3 regions of the Thalassotalea psychrophila genome follow, and region 3 is predicted to be linked to each of the others. Evidence: predicted binding sites of a transcription regulator. Region 3 holds the regulator's gene; each other region holds the start of a gene.

Region 1 (3,285 bases), 1.6 Mb from region 3:
TCGTTTTGAGCAAACAGTTTCGCCCAAGTATATAATGTCAGCATTTGAATATGCTGCTTGTTGGTAAAATTCTTCAACCTTTGCTTTTGGCCAATAGAATTGATTTGCACCTAATGAATACTTCATTACTTTTCCTCTATTGCCAGTTGCGGTGATAGGCACCTAGTGTTGTTTGTGAGCCTTCAGAAATATTACCAAGCTCGCTCATCCAGGTTGGATCAGCTTTATAGTTTTCAGGATCTTTTTTATAGCAATCTATAGCTTGTCGCCATAATCGAGTTACCGTGGCAACATAAGCAGGGCTGCGTTGTCGGCCTTCAATTTTTACCGAAGCAATATTTGCTTTGGCAAGCTCAGGAATTAAATCAATAGTATTTAAACTCGTTGGCTCTTCTAGGGCATGGTAAAGATTATCGTCTACCTTGAATCGACCTTTACATAGAGTAGGGTAGCCGGCATTTTCGTCGTCTTGGTAGCGATCAATTAATACATCATTTAAACGTGACTCTAAGCCATTTTCAGTTTGTTTCCAGTCGACATATTTTGCTGGCGAGCAAGCGCCAACAGTATTAGGGCTTTCACCAGTTAAATAAGAAGATAAATAACATCGACCTTCAGCCATAATACACAAACTGCCAAAAGCAAAGACTTCAAGTTCAATGTTAGTTTGACGAGACAGTTGTTTTACTTGTTGAAGCGACAATACTCTAGGCAATACAACGCGATGAATATTGAAATTATTTCTGTAAAAATCAATCGCAGCTTTATTGGTGGCAGAAGCTTGCACTGAAAGATGAATTTCAGCATCTGGATATTTATCTGCAGCGTAATCAAGTACCGCCATATCAGCAATAATTAATGCTTTTGCACCTATATCTATCGCTTTATCTACGGCATATTGCCAATGTCTGAATTCACCAGGTTTGGCAAAGGTATTAATGGCTATATGTAAGTCTTTATTTTTTTGATTAATTAAGTTGGCGGCTTGCAAAATTCGTTTATCGTTAAAATTAAGGCCGGCAAAGTGGCGAGCATTAGTTTCATTGTTCATGCCGATAAATATTGCATCAGCGCCATGCTCTAAGGCTGTTTTTACTGCAGGCAGGCTACCGGCTGGGCAAAGTAATTCCATGGGGAAGATCATACTCTTAGTTATTTTTATGCGAGATTATTCTAACTAATCAGTTAGATATATATTTGATATGGATTAAACAATAGATATTTATAATTTGTTATCTTGTTTATATTGAAACTACTAACCTTTTATTTAGAACCTATGAAACTTCCCAAAAAACTTTGTCAAATCCTGCCTAAAATAGCTCATGTATCAAGTCATATTGTTCCTGGTTCAATTCAAAGTAAGGTTATTACTGTTGCGATTAATAACGCACTTAAAGAGCAACTTGAAGATGGCGAATTAGATTTTTTAGAAGAGGTATTCCTAGAAATAAAAGTAACTGACCTCAATAAGTCTTGGTTTTTTACCGTCGAGGATGAAAAAATCAATGTTAGTCATATGAGCAAGACACAACTAAATAGCGATGTAGTGATCAGCGGAGACTTTAATTCATTTGTTTTATTAGCATCACAAACTATTGACCCTGACACCTTGTTTTTTAAACGCAAGTTATTGATTGAAGGTGATGTTGAGTTAGGGCTTGCAGTAAAAAATTTACTCGATCGAGTTGAGCTTAATCAGCTTCCTGAGCTTTTAACTAAGCCAATTGTCGCCTACGCCGAAATACTATAATTGTTTCTGTTTTCTGCTAAATAATAAAATGTGTTGGCATCAGAACAATCTTCTGTATAATAGATTTTTCATTTAGACGTCTATACATCTAAATTAATGGTTTATTAACATAACATTTTATAGGTAAAGCAAATGCGATTATTTGACATATTAGGGGTTCTTTATGAGCCAATTAACACCCTTGATAACCATGATCATTTGTTAACTTATATTGAGCCTGAGTTAAACGCAGACGGTACTTGTCCAATCTATAAGGTTGCAGGAAATACCTATGACTTAATGCAATATATTGATAGCGCTGAACAGAAAGCTAATTTGTTAGATTTACTGGCTCGTTTAAACCGTTTGGTGCGCTGGATCCACATTAAATCTGATGTATTGTGGTTTGGTATTTACCTTCGCCATGGCGACAAGTTGGTTAAGTACGTTTACAACGGTGAAATGAGTAAAGCTGAATTTGAGATCTCAGAAGAGCACTTAGAAAAGTCGATTAATACTCGTGTGATCATGGAAAAACAGCAATATTATATTCCAGATGTTGATACCCACGACGGTCCATATTATCGTTGTGATGCGAAAGTTAAATCGGAGCTTTGTTGCCCTATATTTGGACCAGACGGTGATGTAATTGGTATTTTTGATTCTGAAGATCATCGTAAAAATTTCTTTGATGACAAAATTGATTTTATCGGTAATAAAGTAAAACGTGCCATTGAGATCTTTTTAGAAGACCATCCTTACATGACCCATTCTAAAGAATTTTCTATTGAGCAAGACGACTACTCAAAAGAAATAAAAGCAAACTAATTCACAAAGCTGCTTTAAGCCGCTGTTATTTGGAAAGGTTGCTCTATCGTTGCCAGCAATGGTGCAACTAATTCTATATCATCACTAAACCATTCATTTACAGAGTTCGGTGCAATTATTAGTGGCATTCTGCTGTGATATTGAGAGCATTGCTCGGTAGACTCGGTGGTTAACGTGACCAGCAAAGGCTTATCACCATCTTTAGCTTGATAATAAATCCCTGCCATCAATAATGGCGTTGTGGTGTTATTAGCAAACTGATATTTCTGTTTTTTTCCCTGCTCATCAGTTTTCCATTCGAACCAAGTTGAAAATGGAATGAGGCAGCGCTGCTTTTTAAAAGCCTGCTTAAAGGTTGGTTTTTCAGTAATGCTTTCAGCTTGTCCGTTAATTAACAACTTATTTGCCCATGCTGGCTTTATCCCCCACAAAGTATCTTGCTGGGCAAGTTCTCCACCTGTCTCTATTATAGTACTTACCGATTGGCTAGGGCATAAGTCACTATTATCAGCACACGCAAATGGACTGAGTAAATTGCTGGTCACCCATGACTCTATTTGCTGTTTATTTACTGAAAATCGTCCACACATAAATTGATATTTTCTACATTACTATTATCTAAGTTAATCGGGCTACAGGTAAAGTAAGTATAAACCTTACGCCACTTTTATCTGATAAATTTTCAGCAATGATAGTGCCATTGTGATAATCGCTGATCAATTTACAAA
Region 2 (3,285 bases), 1.5 Mb from region 3:
CGCTTGTAAATCTTGCTTAGAGGGTATGCTTAGATTATCAGCATGGGCGAATATTTCAGACATTAATTGTGTATCTAAATATTTGTATTCATCACTTTTATAATAATGTAAGTCTCGAAAAAACTGCAGTTTAAGTTGTTTACTTAATGGTTCAGCTTGTTCGGTAAGCGGCTTTATTACTAAAGCTGAATGCTCACCACTAGCCGCATCTTTGCTAAAACCAATGCGTGCTATATTAAATTGACATCTAAACCAATAAGATAACAATTGTTGATTAGCACCAAAACTTGATCCAATAAAATCAAAGCCTCGGTTTTTACTGTCACTTGCACAGTAATTTAGGAGTTTTGTACCTAATCCTTGGTCCTGTACCTCTGGATGAACTGCAATGCGAACAACACGCTGAAATCGATAATTAAACGCATCTTCAATACCACAATGCACTAATAATGATTGAGGAATAAAGTGGCCTTTTAGTCGCCTTAACGATTGCTTCACTTTATTGGCTAATTTGCTAGTGACTTCACCTTCAGCAAGCAATAAAGCCACGGCTAAAATTTGTTTATTTTGCTGCTGTATAATTACACTGATACTTGGATCATCAAGTAACATTTTTAAATCACTCGGTTTTGTCTGATAGTGAGCCGTCACTAACAAGGAAAACACTTGATTTAAAAGAACTTCGTTTTTTACTAAATCTTTACTGCTAAGCACCTGATATTGAATAGCTTCTCTGGCGTTATATTTCGCCTTTGGCAGCTCACTATTTAATAATAAGCTAGCAAAAGTAAACTGCTCTAGTGGGTCATTTATCGCCCAACGAATTGGTTCATTGATATGAAAATGTTGACCGCTTGGGCGTGATTCTTTTAGCATTTTTAAAAACTTGCCGCTAAAGCCTCTTCCTGCGCCTTCATAGCCGTGTATGGTCGACACAAATACTTGGCGGTGATAATTTTTAGATAATGATTTCAGTATTGGCAGTGGAATACCTGCCGCTTCATCTACAAGTAATAAATGACAAATTGGTTGCTGTTTTATTATCAAATCCAGCGGAAGAAATTGAACCTCAGAATTTTGGTAGCGAATAACTCTACCTGTTTTTATCGCTTCAGGTAAGCTGACTTGTAGCTGTTTAAAAAAGATATTAACCGCATCAGGATGTGGGGCGGTAATAATAATATTTTTATTACCTTGTTTTAATATTTCACTTGCAGCGATAGCCATGGCACTCGACTTTCCCCGTCCTCTATCAGCAGTAATAACTAGAGGTCTATCGCGATGACCGTTAACAACATTAATAATTTTATCTACGGCGCTCTCTTGCTCTTTAGTAATACATCCAAAATTAAGCTGCGATTTATTTGTATCAAGGCTCTCTGTTACTACAGGAGTATAGGCTTGTATTAAAGGAAGTTTTTTGTCTGATTGTTCGACGCGATAGATTTGCTCAAATTTATCACAAAATGTCATTAATCGTTGACTAAAAGGGCTATTTTTGAATTGTGATTTAGACAGCAATAACACGCATTGTCCACCAGCAATTAATGTCCCCGATAAAGCAGCGAAAGCATCAACATTAAAAGTATCATTAACAGCAAAAATAATATGTTTTTGTTCCGTTCCTAAATACTGACGATAGGTTTTATTATGCACATAAGTGATATCTGAAAACTTGCTAAATTTAGGTTCAAATGAAAAAAATAATGCATCAGGTAATGATTCGTTAATCATTGTATTAGTTTGTTGTTCTAGCCACTCGTTTTCACCTACAAAAATAAACAAACTTCGAGTTCTATTTGCTAATGTTGCCTGTTGAATTTGGGCGAATAACTGCTGATATTTGATTTGACTAACCATTTCATATTTATAAATATTTTTATCAGTTTAACAGGTAATAGGAAATTTTTTATATTCCTCAAGCTAATTTATTATATACATGGCAAAAATCATGAAAATTACCACAAAAAATTACAAAATTTGACTCAAATCAACAACATTTTTTGAAGAGCTACTATACTAATTAAAAAGTTAATGAAAAATTAGAATTATCATGAGTGAAGTAGTCAATTCAGAGCAACAAAAAAAAGATGAACGCAACACCTTTTTATTCCTTACCGTTTTCCTAGCCCCCATATTAGCAATTGCTATTGTTGGCGGTTTAGGTTTTGCCATTTGGATCAGCCAATTAATTTTAGGTCCTCCAGGAGTTTAAGTAAGTTTTATGACAATTAATGTCGATCAATCGCGTCGAAACTTTTTAAGAGGTAAAAAACCAACTATCGCTCCAGCCTTCAGGCTGCCTTGGATCACGAGTGAAAATGCATTTATAAACGATTGCACAAAGTGTAATGATTGTTTATCGGCCTGTGAAGAAAACATTATTGTTAAGGGTCCTGATGGCTACCCAAAAATTGATTTTGACCAAGGTGAGTGCACATTTTGTCAAGATTGCATCACTAGTTGTGAGCAAACATTTTTTAAAGAAGATAAAACAGGGCAAGCTTGGCCGAGTAAATTTAATATAAAAGACAACTGTTTAGCTAAAAATAATGTGTATTGTCAAAGCTGTAAAGACGCTTGTGAAAGCCGAGCTATATCATTTGCTTATATTGATAGTGCAATTCCACAACCGCAAGTTTCTCAAGATTTATGTACCGGGTGTGGTGCATGTATCAAACCCTGTCCAACAAACTCAACAGAATTACTCCTTTTCAAGGAACTAAACCAATGACCGAAACAACCGAATATCATGTAGCAAGTTTTATTGCTCAAGTTGATGTTACTAAAGAAGATGTAGTAAGAAAAAGCATCGAAGCAACACCTGGCGCAGAAATTCATGCCAGTAACGACACCGGAAAAATAGTATTCACTATAGAGGCTGATAATCAACGTATTATTGGCAACTATGCTGACCAAATCAAAGATCAATCGGGCATTTTTACTCTTGCTCCGGTTTACCACCAATATCTAGAAGAATAAGTAGGAATAACTGCTATGAAACTTAACCGCAGAGAATTTATAAAAGCGAATGCTGTTGCTGTAGCTGCAACTGCAGCGGGTGTTGCATTACCTGCATCAGCATCAAATATAATCACCAGTAGCGAAATGACGAAACTAAAATGGGATAAAGCCCCTTGTCGTTTCTGTGGTACAGGTTGTAGTGTTAATGTTGCCACAATGGACAACAAGGTTGTTGCTACCCATGGTGATATTAATTCACCAGTTAACAAAGGTCTTAATTGTATTAAAGGCTACTTTTTATCAAAAATCATGTACGGTAAA
Region 3 (3,285 bases):
CCAATATAGAAACTTTGATCTCAATGTAGAAGATGTGGAAGTTGTACCTGGCTGTGGTGTTAAAGGCAACAAAGATGGCCATCAAATATGCATAGGTAAAGTGAGCTGGGTTAAAGAATTCACCCAAATAGCCGAGCATCATCATAAAGCGCAATGCTTACTAACTGTAGACAATATTCTTGTGGCTTCGTTTTATATGGAAGATACTTTACGTGATAATACTAAATCTGTAATCAACAGCATGCGCTTAGCAAAAATTGAGACCTTGCTGATCAGTGGCGATAACAAAGCCGGAGTTAAAAACTTTAACCAACAAGTAAGCCTTGATCATACCTTTGATACTTGCAGCGCAAATGACAAACTACAGATACTAGCTGATAGGCAAAAATCAGGAAAAACCGTTGCTATGGTTGGCGATGGAGTAAACGATTCGCCGGTGTTTGCGCAAGCACATGTGTCAATTGCAATGGGTAGCGGCACTGAAATAGCTAAAAGTGGTGCTGACGTCATATTGTTAAACAATCATTTATCAAGTCTATTAAGGCTTAAACAAATAGCGAAGAAAACCTCTAATATCGTAAAACAAAATTTTGCCTGGGCATTGGCTTACAACGCCATTATTTTACCACTTGCTGTTTGTGGTTTTATTACCCCATATATGGCAGTATTAGGCATGTCAGCAAGTTCAATTATTGTTGTGACCAATTCATTAAGATTATTAAAGTAGATATACCATGAGCGTTATTTATATCCTTATTCCTATTGCTATCATTTTTACGGCTATTGCAATTTATCTATTTTTTTGGGCAGTTAAAACAGAACAATTTGACGATTTAGAAAAGCAAGGGATGAGTATTTTGTTTGACGATGATGCAAATATCGAACAAAGTAAACCCTCATCACCTAATGATGATAAATCAAACAAAGTTGATCATTAACATTCTATGGAATTAGATTTTTTATCCGCATTTTTCATTGGCATTGCCGGCGCAGGCCATTGCGTTGCCATGTGTGGAGGCATTACGACAATGCTTACTGCATCAATCGCAGACAAATCTAAAGCCAATATCCCCCTTATTTTAGCGTACAACTTTGGCCGTATATTCTCTTATGCAGTTGCTGGTGCTATTGCTGGTTTTACGGGTTCGTTAGCGGCTAAATCACTTGGTTTTCCTATATTATGGTTAAAGGTTATAGCCGCATTATTTGTGATATTTTTAGGGCTTTATATTGCTAAATGGTCATTTGCATTAGCAAAGGTTGAAAATATAGGTAAAGTTCTATGGAAATATTTACAGCCACTAAGCAAAAAGTTTATACCGGTAACTAATGTAAAACAGTCATTATTTTTGGGGATGGTATGGGGATGGTTACCGTGTGGATTAGTTTACTCAACGCTAACTTGGTCTATCGCTAGCGCTTCTTGGTACAACGGTGCATTAATCATGTTAGCTTTTGGCTTAGGTACATTACCTGCTTTGCTTACTTTGGCATCTGGCTTCAAATTTGTAACCCAAATGTTACGCTCTGATCAAATTCGTAAATTAACAGCTATTTTACTTATTTTTTACGGTTCATACTCGTTATTTATTGCTCTAGAACAAATATTCTAGTACCCTTCCGCTATTAACATTGGAAGTAGATTGTAAAGAAATATGCCGCAAATAATACCTATTGCAAATAACATTAAATGTCAGAACTGTAGTATCAGTGAACTTTGTTTACCATTTAGTTTAAATGAAACAGAGTTGAACTTACTTGATGATATTATTCAACGCAAAAAACCAATTCAAAAAAACACCCAAATCTTTAAAGCGGGCGAACAATTGCAAACCCTTTATGCAATTAGATCAGGTACGTTTAAAACATTTATTATTTCTGAGCAAGGTGAAGAGCAAATTACTGGTTTTCATTTAGCCGGTGATTTAATGGGATTTGACGCCCTTTCACTGAAGAGCCATCCTAGCTTTGCTAAAGCATTAGAAACATCAATGGTATGTGAAATACCTTTTGAAGTACTTGATACTCTATCAAGCAAAATCCCTAAACTTAAAGCTCAGATGATGAGCTTAATGAGTAATGAAATACAATGTAATAGTGAAATGTTGCTGTTATTAAATCGAAAAAATGCTGAAGAGAAGTTAGCAACGTTTCTTGCTAACTATGGCCGTAGGTTAGGTAATCGTCATTTATCTTCAGTTGAATTTAACTTACCAATGACTCGTAGTGAAATTGGTAACTATATTGGTTTAACCATTGAAACAATTTCTCGTTTAATGACACGCTTTCAAAAAGAAGGCTTGATCAAGGTCGAGAATAAATTCATTACAATTCTAGATAAAGACGGCTTATTTGAGCTGGCCGGTTATACCAAGTAATCCCATCTACCTACCTATTTATGCGTTGATTTATACCAAATAGATTTTTTGATTTAAATCAACGTATTAATAAACTTCCAATAAATTTTAATAACATATTTGTAACAATCGCCAGATCATATTAAGCTTATATCAGCTTAATTATTTTTATATTGGTGAACGTATGGAAAGTTATCAGAATATATTAGTCGTTATTGACCCTACAACGGAAGAACAAAAAGCATTAGCAAGGGCATGTACCTTAGCTAAACATTCCGGAGCTAAAGTCACCGCCTTTTTATCTATTTATGATTTTTCCTATGAAATGACTACAATGCTATCTGGTGAAGAACGTGAAGCTATGCGTGAAACTGTGGTTAAAGGTAGAGAAAATTGGTTAACTGATTTAATTGAAGATTTTGATTGTGATATTCAAACGAAGGTTATTTGGCATAATCGACCTTTTGAAGCTATTTTAGCTGAAGTAAGAGATAATAATTTTGATGTTGTCATTAAAAGCACACACGCACACCCTACCTTACAATCAGTAATATTTACTCCTACCGACTGGCATCTTATTCGTAAGTGTTGGGTACCATTGCTGTTAGTAAAAGAACATACATGGCCTGATAACGGCCACATCTTAGCTGCTGTGAATGCTGGCAGCGAAGAAGAAGAGCATCAATCGTTGAATAACAAAATTTCTGAAGAAGCAATCAATCTAGCTGAACTGATAAATGCGGATGTGCATTTTGTTAATTCATATCCAGGTACACCAATAAACATTGCTATAGAAATTCCAGAGTTTGATGCCAATGAATATAATGATGCAATGAAACAGCACCATGTGGATGTAATGAAAGCACATGGTGACAAATTTGACATGGCCGAGCAGTATTTACACGTTGAAGAAGGTCTACCAGAAGAT

The links. Region 3 encodes FNR, which switches genes on or off when oxygen is low (the NO sensors DNR and NnrR bind a similar motif). Its sites were predicted from a motif close to TTGATCTAGATCAA; they were not measured.
Region 1: ubiT (ubiquinone anaerobic biosynthesis accessory factor UbiT) is a predicted target of FNR. The motif match lies at 1,198-1,211, and genes of this name have one in related genera.
Region 2: napE (periplasmic nitrate reductase, NapE protein) is a predicted target of FNR. The motif match lies at 1,981-1,994, and genes of this name have one in related genera.

The regions. Positions count from the first base shown of each region.
Region 1 covers NZ_CP134145.1:3,797,372-3,800,656, reverse strand. The annotation lists gene RGQ13_RS15725 (U32 family peptidase) at 1-126, opposite strand, end outside; gene ubiU (ubiquinone anaerobic biosynthesis protein UbiU) at 137-1,132, opposite strand; gene ubiT (ubiquinone anaerobic biosynthesis accessory factor UbiT) at 1,277-1,750, shown strand; gene RGQ13_RS15710 (GAF domain-containing protein) at 1,883-2,557, shown strand; gene RGQ13_RS15705 (SOS response-associated peptidase) at 2,572-3,147, opposite strand; gene pdsS (proteobacterial dedicated sortase system histidine kinase) at 3,176-3,285, opposite strand, start outside.
Region 2 covers NZ_CP134145.1:3,742,535-3,745,819, forward strand. The annotation lists gene RGQ13_RS15455 (tRNA(Met) cytidine acetyltransferase TmcA) at 1-1,860, opposite strand, end outside; gene napE (periplasmic nitrate reductase, NapE protein) at 2,054-2,215, shown strand; gene napF (ferredoxin-type protein NapF) at 2,225-2,734, shown strand; gene RGQ13_RS15470 (chaperone NapD) at 2,731-2,982, shown strand; gene napA (nitrate reductase catalytic subunit NapA) at 2,998-3,285, shown strand, end outside.
Region 3 covers NZ_CP134145.1:2,234,165-2,237,449, reverse strand. The annotation lists gene RGQ13_RS09075 (heavy metal translocating P-type ATPase) at 1-727, shown strand, start outside; gene ccoS (cbb3-type cytochrome oxidase assembly protein CcoS) at 735-938, shown strand; gene RGQ13_RS09065 (sulfite exporter TauE/SafE family protein) at 945-1,613, shown strand; gene fnr (fumarate/nitrate reduction transcriptional regulator Fnr) at 1,656-2,378, shown strand; gene uspE (universal stress protein UspE) at 2,542-3,285, shown strand, end outside.